Regions from separate parts of the Streptomyces sp. NPDC051180 genome, predicted to be linked through region 1. Evidence: riboswitches for the same ligand, from Rfam matches in the RefSeq annotation. Region 1 holds a riboswitch; each other region holds the start of a gene.
What was found. Region 1 has a riboswitch for cobalamin ahead of AB0424_RS01795 (energy-coupling factor ABC transporter permease). Riboswitches for the same ligand answer to the same signal wherever they lie in the genome.
Positions count from the first base shown of each region.

Region 2: another riboswitch for cobalamin. It lies ahead of cobN (cobaltochelatase subunit CobN); the one in region 1 lies ahead of AB0424_RS01795 (energy-coupling factor ABC transporter permease).
Region 3: another riboswitch for cobalamin. It lies ahead of AB0424_RS03765 (cobalamin biosynthesis protein); the one in region 1 lies ahead of AB0424_RS01795 (energy-coupling factor ABC transporter permease).

Region 1 is NZ_JBFBBC010000001.1:403,769-411,439, forward strand. Features, by position in the region: gene AB0424_RS01780 (ATP-binding cassette domain-containing protein) at 1-241, opposite strand, end outside; gene cbiQ (cobalt ECF transporter T component CbiQ) at 238-987, opposite strand; gene AB0424_RS01790 (energy-coupling factor ABC transporter substrate-binding protein) at 994-1,410, opposite strand; gene AB0424_RS01795 (energy-coupling factor ABC transporter permease) at 1,416-2,114, opposite strand; cobalamin riboswitch at 2,143-2,378, opposite strand; gene AB0424_RS01800 (PTS fructose transporter subunit IIA) at 2,429-2,821, opposite strand; gene dhaL (dihydroxyacetone kinase subunit DhaL) at 2,848-3,546, opposite strand; gene dhaK (dihydroxyacetone kinase subunit DhaK) at 3,578-4,570, opposite strand; gene AB0424_RS01815 (hypothetical protein) at 4,976-5,416, shown strand; gene AB0424_RS01820 (hypothetical protein) at 5,467-6,909, shown strand; gene AB0424_RS01825 (hypothetical protein) at 6,906-7,418, shown strand.
Region 2 is NZ_JBFBBC010000003.1:117,123-124,793, forward strand. Features, by position in the region: gene cobN (cobaltochelatase subunit CobN) at 1-1,629, opposite strand, end outside; cobalamin riboswitch at 1,667-1,818, opposite strand; gene AB0424_RS07250 (cobalamin biosynthesis protein CobG) at 1,899-3,149, shown strand; gene AB0424_RS07255 (precorrin-8X methylmutase) at 3,146-3,799, shown strand; gene AB0424_RS07260 (precorrin-2 C(20)-methyltransferase) at 3,796-5,289, shown strand; gene AB0424_RS07265 (cobalt-precorrin-6A reductase) at 5,303-6,028, opposite strand; gene AB0424_RS07270 (cobalt-precorrin-5B (C(1))-methyltransferase) at 6,041-7,168, shown strand; gene AB0424_RS07275 (hypothetical protein) at 7,170-7,671, opposite strand, start outside.
Region 3 is NZ_JBFBBC010000002.1:62,667-70,337, forward strand. Features, by position in the region: gene AB0424_RS03745 (hypothetical protein) at 1-691, opposite strand, end outside; gene AB0424_RS03750 (hypothetical protein) at 905-2,032, opposite strand; gene AB0424_RS03755 (inorganic phosphate transporter) at 2,420-3,688, shown strand; gene AB0424_RS03760 (hypothetical protein) at 3,701-3,922, shown strand; cobalamin riboswitch at 4,044-4,176, shown strand; gene AB0424_RS03765 (cobalamin biosynthesis protein) at 4,211-5,185, shown strand; gene AB0424_RS03770 (cobyric acid synthase) at 5,182-6,690, shown strand; gene AB0424_RS03775 (putative cobaltochelatase) at 6,746-7,671, shown strand, end outside.

The DNA.
Region 1 (7,671 bases):
CCACCGGCGCCCCGTCCAGGAGCAGCGCGCCCCTCCCGCACTTCAGGCCGCCGCTCAGCAGGCGCAGCAGCGTCGTCTTGCCGCTGCCGTTGCGGCCCAGGAGCGCGATCGCCCGTCCCTCCGCCACCGCGAAGTCCACGTCCTCCAGGACCGGGGGCCCGTCCTCGTAGGCGAATCCCGCCCTCACCAGCTCCACGACGGGAGCCGGGCCCTGAGGCGTCGTCGGGTGCGGAGGCGTCACGGAAGGAACCTTTCGAGTACGAGGGTGAGGGCGACGAGGCCCCCGAGCAGCAGAGCCGTCGCCGCGAGGAACCGGCGGGAGACGGCGCACGCGGGCACCAGCACCCGGAGCGTCCCGTCGTACCCCCGGCCGGCGAGCCCCGACTGCAGGCGCTGCGCCCGGTCGAAGGCCCTGACGAAAGTGGTCGCGCCGAGGCCCGCCAGCGAACGCCAGGTCGCGGCCCGGCTGGTGTGCCCCAGCCGGGCCGCCTGCGCCTGCCGGATCCTGGCCAGCGAGTCGAGCAGCAGGAAGATGATCCGGTACATCACCAGGGCCACGTCCACCACCGGCGCCGGCACCCCCGCCCGGACCAGCCGGGGGAGGACGTCGGACACCGGCGTCGTGAACGCGAACAGCAGCACCCCGAGCGAGGCCGACGAAGTACGCAGCAGCAGCTCGACCGCGTGCGCCGGGCCGTCCGGCGCGAGCGCCACCGGCCCCCGGGCCCCGCCCACCTCGAAGAGCAGCGGAACCGCGCCCGTGACACAGAAGCCGAGCGGCACGCGGAACGCCCGCCACAGCTGACGGCCCGCCACGCCGGCCGGACCGAGCAGCACCCCGAGCGTGGCCGCCGCCACGAGCACGGCGCCCGGCCACGGCGGCAGACACACCGCGCACAACGTCAGACCGAAGCCGAGCAGCGCCTTCTCGGCGGGATGGCGGGCACGCCAGCGGCTGCCGTGCGCCGCCGCGTCGATGGGCAGCATCGGCGGCTACGCGTCCCGGCCGGGGACGGGGGCGTCGGCTCCGGCGGCACCGTCCTTGCCCGTGTCGCCCGCGGAGCGCTTCTCGGCGGCCCGCTGCTCGCCGTCGCCCGCGGCCGACGCGGCCCGCGCAGCGCCCTGGCGACGGCCGCGACGCAGACCGAAGTAGTACGCCAGGACGCCGGCGCCCAGTGCGGCCTGGAGGGCGAACAGGGCAGACTCGATCTCCCCGGAAGGAGGTTCGTACAGGGGGCTGAACCAGGGCTCGTAGTCCGGGTGGAGCTCGGTGATCGCGGTCTCCGCCTCGGCGTCGGCCCCGGTGAAGGGCTCCTCCTTGTGGTCGCCGAGGCCCAGCACGAGCGGCAGCACCGCGAGCGCCGCGACGGCGAGGAGCAGAAGGGCGTTGATCCTGGTGTTCCGGCTGATCCTGCTCATCGTGCGGCCGCCTCCTCGTGGCGCTCGGCGGACCGCGGGGCGAGGACGCCGAGACGGGTCAGCTCGCCCTTGCTCGACTGGGTCAGCAACCGCATCACGAGCACGGTCAGCAGGCCCTCGCTCACCGCCAGCGGGATCTGCGTCACGGCGAAGATGCCGCCGAACTTGGCCAGCGCCCCCGCGATGCCGCTGCCCGGGTCGGGGAAGGCCAGCGCCAGCTGCACACTGGTCACGCAGTACGTCGAGAGGTCGGCGACGAACGCGCCGAAGAAGACGGCGACCATCAGCGGCGCACCGAACCGGCGCACCAGCCGGTAGGTCCCGTACCCCGCCCAGGGCCCGACGATCGCCATCGAGAACGCGTTGGCGCCGAGCGTGGTGAGGCCGCCGTGGGCGAGCAGCAGGGCCTGGAAGAGCAGGGTGATCGTCCCCAGGACCGCCATGATCGGCGGCCGGAACAGGATCGCGCCCAGGCCCGTGCCGGTCGGGTGGGAACAACTGCCCGTCACCGAAGGCAGCTTGAGCGCCGACAGGACGAACGTGAAGGCGCCGGAAGCGCCGAGCAGCAGGGTGGACTCGGGGTTCGCGCGCACCTCGCGGGTCAGGGAGCGCACCCCGTGGACGACGAACGGGGCGGCCGCGACGCCCCAGGCGGCGGCGTGCGCAGGGGGAAGGTACCCCTCGGCTATATGCATGGTCGGAAGACCCTCTCCAGCACCTCGTGGATGGACAACGCACCCTGGCCGGTCTCCTGGCTGACGGTCATGCCGTCCGACTCCGCCTTCCCACACCGCGGCGGTCTCCCGTCGCGGTCCAGTGGCTTCCCCGAGGGTGTTCCCCGCGGAGGTGGAGCCGGACCTCCCGATCACAGTGGCGAGGGCCGCACCGGTACTGCACCGGTTTCCCGTACACCAAGGCCCTGCGACATTAGTGCGTTGACCAGGTACATCACAACACGGTCGCCACCCGGTGCGGCCTCTCCGTCACTCCGCGCACCCGCCGCCGGAGGTCACTCCTTGCGGTAGGAGTACGCCTCCGAGGCCGCTGCCGCCACCGCGTCGAGGTCCCCGCCGGCGCTCGCCGTCACCAGCGCCGCCACCGCTCCCTCGACGAACGGCGCGTCCACCAGACGGGATTCCTCCGGGAGTTCGTCGCCCTCGGCGAGCAGCGCCTTCACGGTGAGCACGGCGCTCCCCAGATCGACCAGGAGCGCCACCCCCGCCCCGCGGTCCACGGCCTGCGCCGCCGCCGAGATCAGCTCCGCGCTCGTCCCCAGCCCGCCGTCCGGCAGGCCGCCCGCCGCAGCCAGCGGCGCGAGGTCCCCGCCGCCCGCGAGCCCCGCGGCCAGCTCGGCGACGGCCGCCGCGACCGCCGAGCTGTGCGAGACGAGCACGATACCCACGGGCGCGGCCCCGCCCCCCGCCGGGCTCACGACGCCTCCCCGGCGCCGTGCCCCTCCCCGACGCCCCGGTCCGCGGCGCTCGCGTTCCCGGACGCCGGGTTCCCGGCCGACAGGCCCTCGGCCGCCGCCGTCTCGGCGAGCGCGGCGAACAGCAGGGCCGACGACGTCGCCCCCGGATCCTGGTGCCCCGTCGAGCGTTCGCCGAGGTAGCTGGCCCGGCCCTTGCGCGCCCGCAGGGGTACGGTCGCCAGCGCGCCCTCGTCCGCGGCGGCGCGGGCCGCCGCGAACGAGGTCCGCAGGCCCTCCACCGCCGGAGTCAGCGCGTCCAGCATGGTCTTGTCGCCCACCTGGGCACCGCCCAACCGGGACACGGCGGCCACCCCGGAGTCCAGCGCCTCCGCCAGCCGCTCCCGGGTGACCCCCTCGTCCTCGCCCAGGGTCTTCCCGGCGCTCCGCAGCAGGGTTCCGTACAGCGGGCCCGACGCGCCGCCGACCGTGGAGATCAGCTGTCGCCCGGCGGCGGTGAGCACCGCGCCGGGCGTCGCCGGCGGCTCCTTCGCCAACAGGTCCGTGACCGCGGCGAAGCCGCGCCTGAGATTGGCGCCGTGGTCGGCGTCCCCGATCGCCGAGTCCAGCTCGGTGAGCCGGTCCGCCTCCCGGTCGACGGCCCCGGCGACCGCGTCCAGCCAGCGCACCAGGAACGCGGCGCCGAAGGTCTCCGTCATGCCCGCTCCCTCGTCCGTACCCACCGCCGCCTCACCGGCCCCAGCGCAGCGCGGCCGTCTCGACCGGCGCGTCCCACAGGCGGAGCAGCTCCTCGTCCACCTCGCACAGGGTCACCGAGCAGCCGGCCATGTCGAGGGAGGTCACGTAGTTCCCCACCAGCGTCCGCGCCACCGGCACGCCCCGCTCGGTGAGCACCCGCTGCACCTCCGCGTTGAAGCCGTACAGCTCCAGGAGCGGTGTCCCGCCCATCCCGTTGACCAGCGCGATCACCGGGCCGTCGGGGTTGAGGTCCTGGACGACCGCGTCCACGGCGAAGTCCGCGATCTCCCGCGAGGTCATCATCGCCCGCCGCTCCCGGCCCGGCTCGCCGTGGATGCCGACGCCCAACTCCAGTTCTCCGGCCGGGAGATCGAAGGTCGGTCTGCCCTTGGCGGGAGTGGTGCAGGCGCTCAGCGCCACGCCGAAGGACCGCGACCGCGCGTTGACCCGGCGTGCGATCGACTCCACCCGCTCCAGCGGGGCGCCCTCCTCGGCCGCCGCGCCCGCCATCTTCTCGACGAACAGCGTGGCCCCGGTCCCGCGCCGCCCCGCCGTGTACAGACTGTCCGTCACCGCCACGTCGTCGTCGACCAGAACCTTGGCGACCTGAATGCCCTCGTCCTCCGCGAGCTCCGCCGCCATCTCGAAGTTCAGCACGTCACCGGTGTAGTTCTTGACGACGAACAGGACCCCGGCACCGCTGTCCACCGCCGCAGCGGCCCTCACCATCTGGTCGGGGACCGGCGAGGTGAAGACCTCCCCGGGACACGCCGCCGCCAGCATCCCGGGCCCCACGAACCCCCCGTGCAACGGCTCGTGCCCCGACCCGCCCCCCGACACCAGCGCCACCTTCCCCGCCACCGGCGCGTCCCGCCGCACCACCACCCGCCGCTCCACGTCCACGGTCAGCTCGGGGTGCGCGGCTGCCATCCCCCGCAGCGCGTCGGCGACGACGGTCTCGGGAACGTTGATCAACATCCTCATGGGTACCTCCTGGTGAGACGGGCAGGGAAGCTGCTGGGCAGTGTCTTTGCAGGTCAGGGCAGGTGAGGCAAGTGATGGATCGTGGCGGTTCGAGGCGGCGAGAGGCTGTTCCGAGCGGTACTGACGCCGACTCGATGCCGACTTCCCTGGTACACCATCAGGTCAGGGAGCCGCGTCCGGCCTTTGCGAGTGCGCATCATGGCGTCATTATCGGCGCGAGATCGTGAGCGCGCACGGGTGCGTGGGGCACTCCTGGTCGTGGCTGAGCACGACCTCCCGTAACGGCCGCCGCCCGGGCAAGCGCATCGCGAATCAGCCACTCCAACGCCCTCTGACCCGATCCAACTTTCTGTATGCAGCACCCGTTCCGTAAGTTATTTGAGGGACCATCAACGGGGGAGACGCATGGCTTGGGACGAATGGGAGCAGATCAAGGCGGGCGCGGAAGCCGGGCCGTCCGCGTCGATGCGGCTGAACCAGGTCGCTCCGGCGGCGGGAGGCGGCGGTTCCGGCAAGCCGGACCTGGCCTCCAGCCCGGCCGCCAAGAAGGCGGCGGCGAAGGCGATCGACGACGACCTGGAGCCGGGGGTCACGAAGGACGGCAAGCACGCTGCCGAGACCACGAAGGACGCGGCCAGGGCGTTCGGGGCGAAGGACGGCCACGGCTGGGACACCTCCGGTGCGCTGAGGAGAGCCCACGAGACGTGGGAGAAGCAGGTCAAGATGCTGCTCGGGCGCCTGTCCTCGGAGAAGCAGGCCCTCAGTGCGACCGGCATCAGCGTGCAGAACAACGAACTCGACATCGCCGCCCGGCTGGCCCGCCAGTCGCGGATCCAGGGCATCTGACGGACCGGCTGACCGGTCTCAGGGGAGTCATGCCGACCTATCACGAAGCCATGAGCACCGACCTGTCCACGCTGACCGCCGCCGCGGGCACGTGGGAGGAGATGGCCGCCAAGTTCAAGACACTCGAGGACCAATACGAGAAGGACGTCCACGGCGTCTCGCTCGGCGAGTCCTGGATCGGACTGAGCGCGAACGCCGCCAATGCCAGGTTCACCGTCACGCTCAAGGAACTCCAAGGAGCGCAGAAGGAGGCGAAGGCGGTCGCACGCATCCTGCGTGACGCGCACACCCAGCTCACCGACCTCCGCAACCGGCTCAAGACGATCCGTGAGGACGCCGTCAAGGCCGGCATGCGCGTCTCCGACCAGGGCGCGGTCGCCTTCGACACGGAACGGCTCACCCAGACCGAGCGCACGGCCTACGTCCACGACCCCGACTTCCAGCAGACCGCCCGCACCCAGGCGAACGAGTGGGCCGAAAAGCTCGTCCAGGCGGTCAAGGCGGTCACCGACGCCGACGACGGCATCCGCCTCGCTCTCGACGCCGCCGTCCTTGACTCCGACCCCATGGACGGCACCTTCAACGGCTTCAACCGGAACCCCCAGGCCAGCCCCTACCCCTCCCTGGAGGAGGCCGGCAAGGCCGCCAACATGCCCAAGGACCGCAAGGACGTCCCCGCGTGGTGGCGCAGCCTCGACCCGGTCACCCGCGGCATCCTCCTCCAGGAACGTGGCGACGAACTGCGAGCGGCCGGAATAATGGACCCGCAGTACCAGTGGAAATCCGCCGACCCGGGCTCCGGCCCCTTCAACGTGGAAGACCCCACACCACGCGACGTGGAATTCCATGCCTTGGCCCTCGGCCTCGCTACGGTTGGCGACATCACCGGCGAAACCGGAGCATCTCGGAACATGCTGCACTACCTGCGTGGCACCGGCGAAACCCTAGACGTCGACGTGAATCGCATGCTGCACGACGACGCCAAATTCCGGTCCGACATCGAAGAGATCCATATCGCGCGAAACCAGGAAGAGTGGCGTAGGAAGGCGCTGGCAGAATTCGAGAAGGCCGGGGGTGACAAACCCGTCACCATTCCGGTGGAGAGCCATCAGTACGGCGGTACGTTCACCAAGGACACCGACTGGTACCACGCCCTGGGGTCGCACCAGCAGACCATCTCGGGCATGGTCACAGTCAGACCCGGCGAGGGCGGCAAGCCTGACGTGTCACTGGATTACCAGGTCAACGTGTGGGACCGATACAACTGGGACAAGGGCAAGCAGACGCCATTCGATGGCGGAATCGTCATCAAGGATGACGATATGGGTCACCTGCATACTGTCGGTATCGCCCAGGAGTTCGACATGCGCGGTAGCAGCTCGATGTTCACCCACAACTTGAACGGCGACGCGAGCCCTACAGTGAACCCTGCCGACCCTGGCCGATCGGGCGGCCGCGGGGACGTCTCGCGGGGCGACGAGGAGAACCGGTGAACAGGCGACACAAGACGCGCGGACGTCTCTTCGTCGCGCTGATCTCCGCGCTGGTTCTGACGTCCTGCTCGACCGGGGCCCCCGGCAGCGCTACGCGCGAGAGCTCTTATCCCTATTGGGAGAAGGGTGCCGGCGCCACCGAAGCGGCCGCGTTCATGAAGATTCAGATCCCCAAGGGCGCCACGGAAGTGAAGGGCGCCGTGCAGGTCAACCCACGCGAAGACGAGTACATCCTTTCCTTCCGTACGGGCAAGGCCACCGCAGCCCAGGTCGCCAAGGACCTGCACTCCGAAGAGCCGCTGGCGCCATGGGGCATCAAGTCGACACAAGAGTCCGAACTCTTCGGGCACCTTGGACTCGCAGAGCCGAAAGCGCTCAAAGATGCCCTCTGGGCGGGTGTCTGCCCGCCGTGTGTCAAGGACTACCGACGTCGCGGCGTAGCGTGGATGGAGATCTACATCGAGAACCTGGACTCCGAGCAAGCCCGGGTGTACCTCCGCGCTTTCTGACCGCGACCGGCCGATGGCTCTCCCGGGCCTGTCCGAGAAAGGTCGCCGTACCCTGGCGCGAAAGTACGGTTCAGGCATGCGGCTGACGGGTGAATCGCAGCGGCCGGCCGGGTTCGAGTGGAAGGGCGACGTCCTTCACGGGCGCCTCATCGCTGAGGACGGGGGCGACGCCCTGGAGGTGCTGATCGCCGATCCGGTGAGGGGAACGCGGAGGCCATTGGCCGCCGCGTTCCGCCCCACGACGTAGCGGGAG
Region 2 (7,671 bases), on a different contig from region 1:
GGACAGTCCGGCGTTCTTGCCGGGCAGCCACTCCAGGTTGCCGTGCTTGCCGAGGTGGACCATGGCGTCGGCGCCGAAGCCGCCGTCCTCGGCGCGGGCGGCGATCCAGCGGTAGGCGGCCAGGTAGTGGTGGGACGGCGGGAGATCGGGGTCGTGGTAGATCGCGATCGGGTTCTCGCCGAAGCCGCGCGGCGGCTGGATGAGGACCAGCAGGTTCCCGCGGCGCAGCGCGGCGAGGACGATGTCGCCCTCGGGGTTGCGGGAGCGGTCGAGGAACATCTCGCCGGGCGCCGGGCCCCAGTGCTCCTCGACGTGGGTGCGCAGCTCCTCGGGCAGGGTCGCGTACCAGCGCTTGTAGTCGGCGGCGGGGATGCGGACCGGGTTGCGCGCGAGCTGCTCCTCGGTGAGCCAGTCCTGGTCGTGGCCGCCGGCCTCGATCAGGGCGTAGATCAGCTCGTCGCCGTCGCCGGAGACCACGCCGGGGAGGTCCTCCTCCGGTCCGAAGTCGTAGCCCTCCTCGCGCAGCCGGCGGAGCAGGGCGACGGCGGAGGCGGGGGTGTCGAGGCCGACCGCGTTGCCGATGCGGGAGTGCTTGGTGGGGTACGCGGAGAGGACGAGCGCCAGCTTCTTCTCCGCGTTCGGGATGTGGCGGAGCCGGGCGTGCCGGATCGCGATCCCGGCGACGCGGGCCGCGCGCTCGGCGTCGGCGACGTAGGCGGGCAGGCCGTCCTCGTCGATCTCCTTGAAGGAGAACGGGACGGTGATGAGCCGGCCGTCGAACTCGGGCACGGCGACCTGGCTGGCGGCGTCCAGCGGGGAGAGGCCCTCGTCGTTCTCCTCCCACGCGGACCGCGAGCCGGTGAGGCACAGCGCCTGGAGGATCGGCACGTCGAGCGCGGCGAGCGCGCCCGCGTCCCACGCCTCCTCGTCGCCGCCGGCCTGGGCCTCGGCGGGCTTGGTGCCGCCGGCGGCGAGGACGGTGGTGACGATGGCGTCGGCGGTGCGCAGGGTGTCGACGAGTTCGGCCTCGGGGGCGCGCAGGGACGCGACGTACAGCGGCAGCGCGCGGGCGCCGGCGTCCTCGATCGCGTCGCAGAGGGCGCCGACGAAGGCGGTGTTGCCGCTCATGTGGTGGGCGCGGTAGTAGAGCACGGCGACGGTCGGGCCGTCGGTGCGGCGCGGGGTGCGGTCCAGCGGGCCCCAGGTGGGGGCGGCGGCCGGGGCCTCGAAGCCGTGGCCGGTGAGCAGGACCGTGTCGGAGAGGAAGCGGGCCAGCTGCTCCAGGTTGGCGGGGCCGCCGTGCGCCAGGTAGGCGTGGGCCTCGGTGGCGACGCCGACGGGGACGGTGGACGTCTCCATCAGCTGGGCGTCGGGGGCCTGTTCGCCGCTGAGGACGACGAGCGGCTTTCCGGTGGCGCGGATCGCGTCGAGCCCCTCCTGCCAGGAGCGGAGCCCGCCGAGGAGGCGGACGACGACGAGTTCGGCGTCGTCGAGGAGGCCGGGCAGGTCGGCGAGGGGAAGGCGGGCGGGGTTGGCGAAGCGGTACTCCACCGGGCCGCCTGCGGTCCCGGCGTTCGCCGCGCGGGCACTGAGCAGGTCGGTGTCGGAGTGCGACAGCAGCAGAAGCATGGCGTGCGCAGGCCCTTCCTCGGGGTTGTCCGCGCCCCGGGTGGTCGTGTGGATGGCGGGAGTTCCTGACTCACTCGTTCCGGGTCGTGCCGAGGCGCGGCCGGTACGGGCTCACAGTGGCGGGACCGCGCCGGATTCTCACCGGGCTTCCTCCCCGGGGTCCTGGGACCCCATGCCGTCTGCATAGTAGATCGTGCCGTCGGGGGGCCGGGGAGTCGGCAGGATCACACCCGGTGGTCGGTCGGTTTCCCGTGGGTATGCTCGCCGCCATGCCGCCCACCCCACCCCCGACGCCCGAACGGGGCGAACCTCGCATACGGGACCGTGGCGACGCCTGCCCCGGGGCGCTGCGCCTGCACGCGGCCGACGACGGTCGGCTGGCCCGACTCCGGCTCCCCGCAGGTCGTTTGACGCTCCGTCAGGCACAGGTCCTGGCCGACGCGGCGGAGGCCCTCGGCGACGGGCGGATCAGCGTCACCTCGCGCGGCAACGCGGAGCTGCGCGGCCTTCCGGAGGGGTGCGGGGCCCGGCTGGCGGAGCTGCTCGCCGCGGCGGACCTGCTGCCCTCCCCCACCCACGAACGCGTCCGCAACATCATCGCCTCGCCCACCGCCGGCCTCGGCGGACTCGGCCACGCCGACGTGCAGTTGTGGGCCCGAGGGCTGGACGCCGCCCTCTGCGCGGAGCCCCGGGCCGCGTCCCTTTCGGGACGGTTCCTGTTCGTCCTCGACGACGGCCGCGGCGAGGTCGCCGGCCTCGGCGGCGATGTGAGCTTGGTCGCAGAGCCGGACGGGACCGCCCTGCTGCGGCTCGGCCCGGCGGCCTTCCGGATCGACGCCGCCGACGCGGTCCCGGCCGCCCTCGTCGCCGCCCTCGCCTTCCTGGACGCCGCCGACGCGGCCGGCACCGGGGCCTGGCGGCCGCGGGAGCTGCCCGACGGCCACGTCCCGGAGTGGGCCGGGGCCCTGGCCCGCGCCGGAGTCGACGCGGAGCCCGTCCCCGTACCGCCGCCGCTCACCGTCTCCCCGCCGCCCGCCCCCGGGGCGCTCCCCGGCGGGCTGCACGTCCTCGCGCCGCTCGGCCGGCTGACCGCCGCCCAGCTCCGGGCCCTGGCGCCCGCCGCCGAACTCCGCCTCACCCCCTGGCGCGGGGTGGTCGTCGTGGACCCGGCGGACCCGGACGTCCCGACACCCGGGACCGCCGCGGAGCGGCTGCGGGAGCTGGAGCGCCAGGGGTTCGTCACCCGGCCCGGGGCGCCGGGGGCGGGGGTCACCGCCTGCACGGGTCGGCCCGGCTGCGCCAAGTCCCTCGCCGACGTCCGGGCGGACGCGCTCGCCGCGCCGGCGGGGCCGCTGCCCGTGCACTTCTCCGGGTGCGCACGCCGCTGCGGGCACCCGCACGGCGACTGGGTCGAGGTCCTCGCCACCGGCGAGGACGGCTATCTGGTGGACGGACTCCCCACCCCCCGCACCTCCCTGACCGAGGCGGTCGCCACCGCCCGCACGAACCCGACGAGATGAGCGAGAGCACCAGGATGTTCGACTACGAGAAGGACGGGGCGGAGATCTACCGCCGGTCCTTTGCCACGATCCGCGCCGAGGCGGATCTGGCGGGCCTGCCCGCCGACGTCGCCCAGGTGGCGGTCCGGATGATCCACGCCTGCGGCATGACCGACCTCGTACGCGATATCGCCTACTCGCCGCAGGTCGTCTCCCGCGCCCGCGAGGCGCTCCGGGCCGGCGCGCCGATCCTCTGCGACGCCCAGATGGTCGCCAGCGGGGTCACCCGCAAGCGGCTGCCCGCCGACAACGAGGTGATCTGCGCGCTCTCCGACCCGGCCGTGCCCGCGCTCGCCGCCGAACTCGGCACCACGCGCTCCGCCGCCGCCCTCGAACTGTGGCGGGACCGCCTCGAAGGCTCCGTCGTCGCCATCGGCAACGCGCCCACCGCCCTCTTCCACCTCCTGGAGATGGTCGCGAAGGGCGCCGGGAGGCCCGCCGCCGTCCTCGGCATACCCGTCGGCTTCATCGGCGCCGCCGAGTCCAAGGACGCGCTCGCGGACCAGGACCTCGGCCTCGACTACCTCGTCGTCCGCGGCCGGCGCGGCGGCAGCGCCATGACGGCCGCCGCGATCAACGCGATCGCCCACGAAGCGGAGATCCAGGCATGACCACCGTGACCGGAAAGCTGTACGGCGTCGGCCTCGGCCCCGGCGACCCGGACCTGATGACCGTCGCCGCGGTGAAGGCCATCGCCGCCGCCGACGTCGTCGCGTACCACTCGGCCCGCCACGGCCGCTCCATCGCCCGCTCGATCGCCGCGGAGCACCTCCGCGAGGGGCAGATCGAGGAGCGCCTGATGTACCCGCTCACGGTGGAGACCACCGACCACCCGGGCGGCTACCGGGGCGCCCTGAACGACTTCTACGAGGAGGCGGCGGCCCGCCTCGCCGCCCACCTCGACGCCGGCCGCACCGTCGCCGTCCTCGCCGAGGGCGACCCGCTGTTCTACGGCTCGTACCAGCACATGCACAAGCGGCTGGCCGACCGCTACGACACCACCGTCATCCCCGGCGTCACCTCGGTGAGCGCCGCCGCAGCCCGGCTCGGGGAGCCGCTGTGCGAGGCGGAGGAGGTCCTCACGATCATCCCCGGCACCCTGCCGGAGGACGAGCTGACGGCCCGCCTCGCGGGCACCGACTCGGCGGTCGTGATGAAGCTCGGCCGCACCTTCCCCACCGTGCGGCGGGCCCTGGAGCGGGCCGGCCGCCTCGACGACGCCCGGTACGTGGAGCGGGCGTTCATGACGGGCGAGCGGACCGGCGCCCTGGCCGAGGTGGACCCGGAGACCGTCCCGTACTTCTCCGTCGCCGTCCTGCCCTCCCGCGTCGACGAGGAGCCCCCCGCCCGCGAGCGCGGCGAGGTCGTCGTCGTCGGCACCGGCCCCGCCGGGGCACCCTGGCTGACCCCCGAGTCGCGCGGCGCGCTCGTCAACGCCGACGTCCTCGTCGGCTACACCACCTACCTCGACCGGGTTCCGGTGCTCCGCCCCGGCCAGATCCGCCACGGCTCCGACAACAAGGTCGAGTCCGAGCGCGCCGAGTTCGCGCTCGACCTGGCCCGGCGCGGCCGGAAGGTCGCGGTCGTCTCCGGCGGCGACCCGGGCGTCTTCGCCATGGCCACCGCCGTCCTGGAGGTCGCCTGCGAGCCGGAGTACGCGGACGTGCCCGTACGGGTCCTCCCCGGCGTGACCGCCGCCAACGCGGCCGCCGCCGCCGCGGGCGCCCCCCTCGGCCACGACTACGCCACGATCTCCCTCTCCGACCGGCTCAAGCCCTGGGACGTCATCGAGGCCCGGCTGCGCGCCGCCGCCTCCGCCGACCTGGTCATCGCCCTCTACAACCCGGGATCCCGGTCCCGCACCCACCAGGTGGCGGCCGCCCGCGACCTCCTCCTGGAACTGCGCTCCCCGGAGACCCCGGTGGTCGTCGCCCGCGACGTCGGCGGCCCCGAGCAGTCCGTCCGGGTCGTGACCCTCAAGACCCTGGAACCCTCCGAGGTCGACATGCGCACCCTCCTCCTCGTCGGCTCCTCGCAGACCCGCGCCGTCGAACGCGCCGACGGCCGCACCATCGCCTGGACCCCGCGCCGGTACGGCTGAGCCGCCGCAGCCGTCAGCGGCCCAGCACCCGGGCGGCGGCCTCCTCCGGGGTCGCCGCCACCGGGACGCCGGAGGGGACCGGGGGGCGGCGGACGACGACGACCGGGAGGCCGGCCTCGCGCGCGGCCGTCAGTTTCGGGGCGGTCGCCGCGCCGCCGCTGTCCTTGGTGACGAGGACGTCGATCCGGTGGGCGGCGAGGAGGGCCCGCTCGCCCTCCAGGCTGAACGGCCCCCGGTCGAGGAGGACCTCGGCGCGGGCCGGCGTCGGGGTGTCCGGGGCGTCCACCGAGCGGACCAGGAACCACTGGGGGCAGGCGGCGAAGGCCGCGAGGCCCATGCGGCCGGTGGTCAGGAAGACCCGGTCGCCCAGACCGTCCAGGGCCCCGGCCGCCTCCTCCAGGGAGGCGACGGAACGCCAGTCGTCACCCTCCCCCGGGACCCAGCCGGGGCGGCGGAGCGCCAGCAGGGGAACATGGGCGGTGGCGGCCGCCCGGGCCGCGTGGAAACTCATGCGCTCGGCGAAGGGATGGGTGGCGTCGATGACCGTGTCCACGGCGTGCTCGGCCAGCCACTCCGCCAGCCCGTCGGCACCGCCGAACCCGCCGATCCGCACCTCGCCCTCCGGCAGCCGGGGGTTCGCCACCCGTCCCGCGAGGGAACTGGTGACCCGGACCTCGCCGTGCAGCAGCCCGGCGAGCGCGCGGGCCTCGGAGGTCCCGCCGAGAATGAGTACGTGCACAGGAGCCTCTTCGTGACCACAGGCGGCGGGCGTGAGGCCCAACTCAAGCACACCGGCCTCCGCCCGGGGTGGACGACCGGTGCCTGCGCGACGGCGGCGACGACCGCCGCGTACACCGCCCTGCTCACCGGCGACTTCCCGGACCCGGTGACGATCACGCTGCCCAAGGGGCAGACCCCGGCGTTCGCGCTCGCCGCCGAGCGGCTCACCGGGGAGACGGCGATGGCCGCCGTGGTCAAGGACGCCGGAGACGACCCGGACGTCACCCACGGCGCCCTGATCCGCTCGACGGTCCGGCTCCTGCCGGCCGGCTCGGGCGTCGTCTTCCGGGCGGGCGACGGCGTCGGCACGGTCACCCTGCCGGGGCTCCCGCTGGAGGTCGGCGAACCCGCCATCAACCCCGTGCCCCGGCAGCTGATGCGCGAGCACGTCGCCGCGGTCGCCGCCCGGCACGGCGCGCCCGGAGACGTCGAGATCACCGTCTCCGTCGACAACGGCGCCGAGATCGCCCGCTCCACCTGGAACCCCCGCATCGGCATCCTCGGCGGCCTGTCGATCCTCGGCACGACCGGCGTCGTCGTCCCGTACTCCTGCTCCGCCTGGATCGACTCGATCCGCCGCGGCGTGGACGTGGCCCGTGCCGGCGGCCTCACCCATGTCGCCGGCTGTACCGGCTCCACCTCCGAGCGCACGGTCACCGGCCTCTACGACCTGCCGGAGATCGCCCTCCTCGACATGGGCGACTTCGCGGGCGCCGTCCTGAAGTACATCCGCCGCCACCCCGTCGACCGGCTCACCCTCTGCGGCGGCTTCGCCAAGCTCTCCAAGCTGGCCGCCGGCCACCTCGACCTGCACTCCGCCCGCTCCCAGGTCGACAAGCCCTTCCTCGCCGACCTCGCCCGCACCGGCGGCGCCCCGGAGGCCCTCGCCGCCGAGATCTCCGAGGCCAACACCGGCCTCGCCGCCCTCCGCCTCTGCGAGGCCGCCGGCGTCCCCCTCGGCGACCTCGTCGCCGCCCGCGCCCGCGACGAGGCCCTCGCCGTCCTCCGCGGCGCCCCCGTCTCCGTCGACGTCGTCTGCATCGACCGCGCGGGCACGGTGGTGGGCCGGTCGGCGACGAAGGGGCCGGGCGGCGGGTGAGTCAGGCGACGGGGTAGTCGATCTCGGCGATGTCCTCCGCGAGGTCGGCGAACGCCACGTCGGGGTTGAGAGCGGCGACGACCTCGGGTGTGAGGGGGCGCAGGGCGAGGACGTGACGGACGGCCTCCAGGTCGACCGGGGTCGGGGTCTCGTAGTGGTCGGACGCCCAGGTGGCGTACGCCGTCGCCGAGCGGTCCGTGAGCAGGCGGAGGAGTGCGCCGGAGCCGTCCGGGTCGGCGCGGCCGTCCAGGTCGGGGAACTCGACCGGTCCCGTGCGCCAGGCGGTGTCCGCGGTCTCGCGCCACAGGCAGGCGGTGGTCACGTGGACCCCGTCCTCGTCGGTGAACGCGGGCTCCGTCAGGTACTCCCGGAACGCCTCCGGGACGCCGTCGAGCACCCCGGGCCAGGTCGTGCCGTCCGCGAGCGGTCCGTACGGGCTGAGCGGGGACTCGTGGTCGAAGACGCGGGCGAAGGCCCCGGCGGGGGAGAGGACGATCGTGTAC
Region 3 (7,671 bases), on a different contig from region 1:
GCGGGGTCAGGGTGGCGTGGCGCTCCGGAGCACCGGGGTCGAGGGTGAGTGCGCCGACGGCGGCCAGACCTTCGAGCGCCCAGTCGAGCAGGGCGGGCAGGCCGTCGGTGCCGGGGACGTCCGCCGGTTCGGGGGACGGCTCGGCCGCGGGCACCTCGCAGCGCTCCTCGCGGAGTTCCTCGACCCGCTGGACGAGGAGGTCGAGGAGGGCGGGGACGAGCACCGGGCCCTGGGAGAGCTGGAGCAGCGACAGCACCTGCGGGACGGCCTCGACGACCTCGGCGACGGCGCCGGGCGCGACCCCCTCGGGGGCCGGGTGGACCAGGGACCAGGCGTCGAAGAGGGCGACCCAGCCGCGGAGGACGGCGGAGTCGTCGCGGTCCCAGGCGTGCAGCCGCCAGCCAGGGCGTACGGCGTCGCCGTGCAGTTCGACGAGGCCGGCGAGCCGGGCGCGGTCCCAGCCGGCGCCGATCTGGCCGGGTGTCAGGCCCAGTGCGGCGGAGGCTCGTTCCCGGGCGGTGTCGGCCCCCGCGCCGGGGCGGAGGGTGGTCTCGGCGCCGTGCTCGACGGCGGCCCAGCGGGCGATCCGTACGGCGTCGGCGAGGACCTGCCGGGCCTGCCGGGCGAGTTCCGCGCGGGGCGGAGTGCCCTCGGGCGGCCGCGGCGCCGGCCGGGTGCGCCGGGTCGTCACGGCCCGTCGGGCGGTGGCCAGGGCCCGCGGGCGGACGAGTCGGAGTCTGGAGTTGCGCGCCAATGGTTCATCGGGCTTTCGAGACGTCACGGGGGCAGTCTTCCCGCTGACGGCCCGAAAGCCCAATCGGAATCCGCTGCCCCGTCACAACTGCCGCCGGAACGCCTCTCCGGGGCGGCACCGCCGCGGCCTCCCGGGCTTCCCCGGGACGGGTCAGAAGAGCGGGGTGAGGAAGCGGCGCAGGGACTCCTCGTAGCCGACCGGGTCGGCGTTCCACATCGCCGCGTGCGGCGCCTGCCGGACGGTCCGCAGGCTGACCAGGTCGGGGCGGCGGGCGGCGAGCTCCACCGACGGGCCCCAGGGGGCGATCGTGTCGTCGGGGCCGTGGACGAGGAGGACCGGGACCCGCAGGGCGTCCGGCGAGGCGGCGGCCCCGACGCGGTCGCCGTGCGCGCCGGTCCTGCCCTGGGCGGCGCGGACGGCGAGCGGGAGCAGCGGGCCGGGGACGTGGCGGGCCGCGGCGAGGTTGCGCAGGGTGGCCTCCCAGTCGAGGACCGGGGAGTCGAGGACGAGGCCGGCGATGCGGTCGCGGACCCCGGACTCGGCGGCGGCCCGCAGGGCCATCGAGGCGCCGGTCCCCCAGCCGTGCAGGACGACCTGGGAGGCGCCGCGGCGGACGGCGTAGCGGATGGCGGCGTCGACGTCGCGCCACTCGGAGTCGCCGAGGTGGGCGAGGCCGTCCGGGGAGGGCGGCGCGCCCTCGTCGCCGCGGTAGGCGGGGACCAGGACCGGGATCTTGCGGCGGTGGAAGAAGGGGACGACGTTCAGCGGGTGCTCGCGGGTGGTGCCGAGGCCGTGCAGGGCGATCACCCAGGTGCTGCGCGGGCCGTGCACGATCCAGGCGGGCAGGGGGCCGAGTTCGCCGGGGATCTCGACGTCCTCGTGGGCCAGGCCGAGGGCGGTGGTCGGGGTGCCCCGGTGCAGCTGGGGGGTGAGGCGGACGCGGCTGCCGGGGCCGGGGGTGCCGAGCTCGACGCGTTCCAGACGCCGGACGACGGTGTCGGCGGTGTGCGGGACGCGGTCGAGGACGGGGCCGACGACGGCGTGCAGGCCGGGGGCCTCGATGCCGTACGTGCCGGGGCGCAGCGAGGCGAGGCTGCGGGTCAGGGTGATCCGGTCCGGGCCCGTGGCGTGCACGGTCAGGCGTGGATCCCCGGGGAGGGGTCGTCCGGACGGCGCCTTGAGGGCGACGTCGCTGGCGTACCGGCCGGCCGCGACCGCGGCCGCGCCGGCACCGATCAGAGTGGTGACGGCCACTGCCGTCGCTGTAGCCGGGCGCACGCTCTCCAGTGTCGGCAGGGTGCGGGCGGGGTGCCACCGGACGGAGCCGGGCGGGGGGGCCGACGGCGGCGGCGTGCGCTCCTCCGGACGCCACCCAGGGGAGTGACATGGGTCTCCCCGGCGGGGTCCCCCGGTCGGATGGTTCCGTCCGGGGAGCGGAACGGGGCGGTCGCGGAGGAACCCGGGCAGGTCATACGTGCCCGGGGAGGGACCGGATTACCCGGGGTTGCGGGGTGACCGCATCGTGGACAGCCGACCCTCTGGGAGGACAAGCGGAATCTCTTGACACCGGATAGGGACACCACGCCGCCCGCCCCAGTTCATCTTCCGTTCACCCAGGTTGCTTACGTTCGTCGAGCCACTGACGTCAAACGATTGCCTGGGTAAATGGAACACATCACGCTGCTGCTCGCCATTGTGGTCGTGACAGCTCTCGTGTTCGATTTCACGAACGGTTTCCACGACACCGCCAACGCGATGGCCACGACCATCTCGACCGGTGCTCTCAAGCCCAAGACGGCGGTGGCCATGTCCGCCGTGCTGAACCTCGTCGGAGCGTTCCTGTCCGTGGAGGTCGCCAAGACGATCTCCGGCGGGATCATCAACGAAGAGGGCATTCGTACAGAAGTGATCTTCGCGGCGCTCGTGGGCGCCATCCTGTGGAACCTGCTGACCTGGCTCCTGGGCCTGCCGTCCAGCTCCTCCCACGCTCTCTTCGGCGGACTCATCGGCGCCGCGGTCATGTCGGCCGGCTGGTCCGCCGTGAACGCCCCGACCATCGTCACCAAGGTCCTGATCCCGGCCATCGCGGCGCCGATCGTCGCCGGCCTCGCCGCGATGCTGGCCACCCGGCTGACGTTCAAGATCGGCGCCAAGACCGACGAGAAGCACACCGCCAAGGGCTACCGCGTCGGCCAGATCGCCTCCGCCGGTCTCGTCTCCCTCGCCCACGGCACCAACGACGCCCAGAAGACGATGGGCATCATCACCCTCGCCCTGGTCACGCAGGGCGTCGTCAGCCCCGGCTCGAACCCCCCGCTGTGGGTCGTCGTCTCCGCCGGTGTCGCCATCGCGCTCGGCACCTACCTCGGCGGCTGGCGCATCATCCGCACCATGGGCAAGGGCCTCACCGACCTCAAGCCGCAGCAGGGCTTCGCCGCCCAGACCAGCGCCGCCACGGTCATCCTGGCCTCCTCGCACCTCGGCTTCTCCCTCTCCACCACCCAGTCCTGCTCGGGTGCCGTGATGGGTGCCGGCCTCGGCCGCAAGGGCGGCGTCGTCCGCTGGTCGACCGCGACCCGGATGTTCGTCGCCTGGGGCCTGACCCTGCCCGCCGCGGGTCTGGTCGGCGCCGGCGCCGAGTTCCTGACCAAGCAGGGCACCTGGGGCATCGCCGCCGTCGCGGTCCTGCTGGTCTCCGGTTCGGCCGTCATCTGGGCGCTCTCCCGCCGCAAGCCGGTCGACCAGCACAACGTCACCGCCGACGACCTCGACGCCCCCGAGCCCGCGGGTGTGGTGACCACGGCGATCGCCGCCGTCACCCCGCCGCCGGCCGGCTCCGTCGCCGCGGTCGCGGACGCGGACCTCAAGACCACCATCCCCGCGCCGGCTCCCACGGACCCGGCCGCTCCCCCCGCCCCCGCGGCAGCGGTGTAAGGAACCAACGACATGAAGATCGACTGGGCAGCCCTCGGCTCCGTCTTCGGAGTCAGCCTCGTGGCGACCGTCGCCCTGGTGGGCCTCTTCACCCTCGGCGTCATCGGCCTCTCCAAGCAGGAGCAGGCCGCCGCCCAGGGCGGTTCCGCCGCCCTGGCCCGCACCGGCGCGTACGCCTGCTTCGCCCTGTGCCTGGCGGCCGTGGCGTACGGCATCTACCTGATCGTCGCCTGACGGTCCCCGGTACCTCGGCCGGGCGGTCCGCACCTTCGGGTGCGGACCGCCCGGCCCTCGTGTTTGTGGTGCTCCGCACAGTGACGCGACGCAGGTCAACGGTGAGTTGACGGCTGTTCTCGGGCCGTGGTGGACTGCCGAGGCCATTACGGCGGCAGCAGAGGAAGTCCGGTGCGAATCCGGCGCGGTCCCGCCACTGTGACCGGATCCCCAGGGTCCGGGAGTCAGGAACTCTCGCCGCCGGTCACGTCGATCCAGGGCGCGGACCCTGAGTGAGGACATTGCGCCATGCCCGGCCGCAGCCGCAGCCTTTCCAGAGCCACCCGTGTCTTCGCGTACGGAGCGACCCTCGGCCTCGCCGTCGACCGGCTGGTCGGCGACCCCCGCCGCGGACATCCCGTCGCCGCGTTCGGCCGGGCGGCCGCCGCCGTCGAGGAGCGTCTCCACCACGACCACCGGGGCTGGGGCGCCCTGCACACCGCCGTCTGCGCCGGCGCCACGGCCGCGGCCGGCGCCCTCGCCGCCCGCGCGGTCAAGGACAGCCGCGCCGCCTCCGTCGCCCTGACCGCCGCCGCCGTGTGGGCCGTGGTCGGCGGGACGACCCTGGGCCGGGAGGCCCGCGCGATCGGCGGGGCGCTGGAGGCCGGGGACCTGGAGGTGGCCCGGGAGCGGCTGCCCCACCTCTGCGGGCGCGACCCGCAGGCCCTGGACGGCCCCGCGATGGCCCGCGCGGTCGTGGAGTCCGTCGCCGAGAACACCTCCGACGCCGTGGTCGGCGCCCTCTTCTGGGGCGCCGTCGCGGGCGTGCCGGGGCTCGTGGGCTTCCGGGCCGTCAACACCCTCGACGCGATGGTCGGCCACAAGTCCCCCCGCCACCGCCGGTTCGGCTGGGCCTCGGCGCGGCTGGACGACGTGGCCGGCTGGCCCGGGGCCCGGCTGACCGCCGTCCTCGCCACCGTCGCGGGCGGCGACCCGCGCGGAGCCGCACGGGTCTGGCGCGCGGACGCGGCACGGCACCCCAGCCCGAACGCGGGCCCCGTCGAGTCCGCCTTCGCGGGCGCCCTCGGCGTGCGGCTCGGCGGGACCCTCGCGTACGGCGGGCGGGTCGAGCACCGGCCCGTGCTCAACGGGGAGGGGCGGCCCGTGGAGGTCGCCGACATCGAGCGGGCGGTCCGGCTGTCCCGCCGGGTCACCGGACTGACCCTGGCCGCCTGCGTGGGCGGCCGGCTGATCGTGAGCGCGCTGAAGCGGAGGAACGCATGAGGGGTGGCGGACTGCTCGTCGCCGGGACCACGTCCGACGCCGGCAAGAGCGTGGTGACGGCCGGAATCTGCCGCTGGCTGGTCCGCCAGGGCCTGAAGGTGGCGCCGTTCAAGGGACAGAACATGTCCCTCAACTCCTTCGTCACCCGCGAGGGCGCCGAGATCGGGCGGGCCCAGGCCATGCAGGCCCAGGCCGCCCGCGTCGAGCCGACCGCGCTGATGAACCCGGTGCTGCTCAAGCCCGGCAGCGACCGTTCCAGCCAGGTCGTCCTGATGGGAAAGCCGGTCGGCGAACTGAGCGCCCGCGGCTACCACGGGGGACGGCAGAAGGAACTCCTCGAACCCGTCCTGGCGTGCCTGGAGGAACTCCGGGGCATGTACGACGCCGTGATCTGCGAGGGGGCGGGCAGTCCGGCCGAGATCAACCTGCGGCGCACGGACATCGTGAACATGGGCATCGCGCGGGCCGCGCGGCTGCCCGTCGTGGTGGTCGGGGACATCGACCGGGGCGGGGTCTTCGCCCAGTTCTTCGGGACGACGGCGCTGCTGGGCCGCGAGGACCAGGCCCTCGTCGCCGGCTACCTGGTGAACAAGTTCCGGGGCGACGTCACCCTGCTCGAACCCGGCCTCGACATGCTCCACGGGCTGACCGGGCGGCGGACCTTCGGCGTCCTGCCGTACGCGCACGGGCTGGGCATCGACGAGGAGGACGGCCTGCGCGTCTCGCTGCGCGGCACCGTCCGGGAGTCCGTCGTCGCGCCGCCGGTCGGCGCCGACGTGCTGCGGGTCGCCGTCTGCGCCGTACCGCTGATGTCGAACTTCACGGACGTCGACGCCCTGGCCGCCGAGCCGGGCGTCGTCGTCCGGTTCGTGGACCGGCCGGAGGAACTGGTCGACGCCGACCTGGTCGTCGTCCCCGGCACCCGCGGGACCGTCAAGGCCCTGGCCTGGCTCCGGGAGCGCGGGCTCGCCGGCGAACTGGCCCGCCGCGCGGCCGAGGGCCGCCCGGTGCTCGGTGTCTGCGGCGGCTTCCAGGTCCTCGGCGAGCACATCGACGACGAGGTCGAGTCCCGGGCCGGAGCCGTCGAGGGCCTCGGGCTGCTGCCCGTGCGCGTCCGGTTCGCCCGCGAGAAGACCCTCGCCCGACCGGTCGGCGAGGCCCTCGGCGAGCGCGTCGAGGGGTACGAGATCCACCACGGGGTCGCGACCGTGGAGGGCGGGGAGCCCTTCCTGGACGGTTGCCGGGTCGGCGCCGTGTGGGGCACCCACTGGCACGGCTCCCTGGAGAGCGACGGCTTCCGCAGGGCGTTCCTGCGGGAGGTCGCGGCGGCGGCGGGACGGCGGTTCGTCCCGGCGCCCGACACGTCCTTCGGCGCCCTGCGCGAGGAGCAGCTGGACCGGCTCGGCGACCTGATCGAGGAACACGCGGACACCGACGCGCTGCTGCGGCTGATCGAGCGGGGTGCGCCGTCGGGGCTGCCGTTCGTCCCGCCGGGTGCGCCGTGACGGGGGCCGGCCCCGTGGGGCACGAGCCGACCGAATTCGAGGAGAGGACCACCCGATGAGCACCCGCTATCCGTTCACCGCCGTCGTCGGCATGGACGACCTGCGGCTCGCGCTGCTGTTGAACGCCGTCAGCCCGGCCGTCGGCGGGGTCCTCGTGCGGGGCGAGAAGGGCACCGCGAAGTCCACCGCCGTCCGCGCCCTCGCCGAACTGCTGCCGGAGGTCCCGGTCGTCGCCGGGTGCCGGTTCAGCTGCGACCCGGGCGCGCCCGACCCCGGCTGCCCGGACGGGCCGCACGAGGTCCTGGGGGCCGAGGCGCGGCCGGCCCGGATGGTCGAGCTGCCCGTCGGCGCCTCGGAGGACCGGCTCGTCGGCGCGCTCGACATCGAGAAGGCGCTCGCGGACGGGGTGAAGGCGTTCGAGCCGGGGCTCCTCGCCGACGCCCACCGGGGCATCCTCTACGTCGACGAGGTGAACCTCCTCCACGACCACCTGATCGACCTGCTCCTCGACGCGGCCGCGATGGGCTCCTCGTACGTCGAGCGCGAGGGCGTCTCGGTGCGGCACGCCGCACGCTTCCTGCTGGTCGGGACGATGAACCCGGAGGAGGGCGAACTGCGGCCCCAGCTGCTCGACCGCTTCGGGCTGACCGTCGAGGTCGCCGCCTCGCGGGTGCCCGAGCAGCGGGTGGAGGTCGTGCGGCGCCGGCTCTCCTTCGAGGACGACCCGGCCGCCTTCGCCGGGCGCTGGGCGGCCGAGGAGGCCGAGCTGCGCGGACGGATCGCCGCCGCGCGGGAGTTGCTGCCGCGGGTGGCCCTCGGGGACGCCGTGCTGCTCCAGATCGCCGCGACCTGCGCCGCGTTCGAGGTGGACGGCATGCGCGCCGACATCGTGATGGCCCGCACGGCGAGCGCGCTCGCCGCGTGGGCGGGACGGACCGAGGTCACCTCGGAGGACGTGCGCCAGGCCGCGCTGCTGGCCCT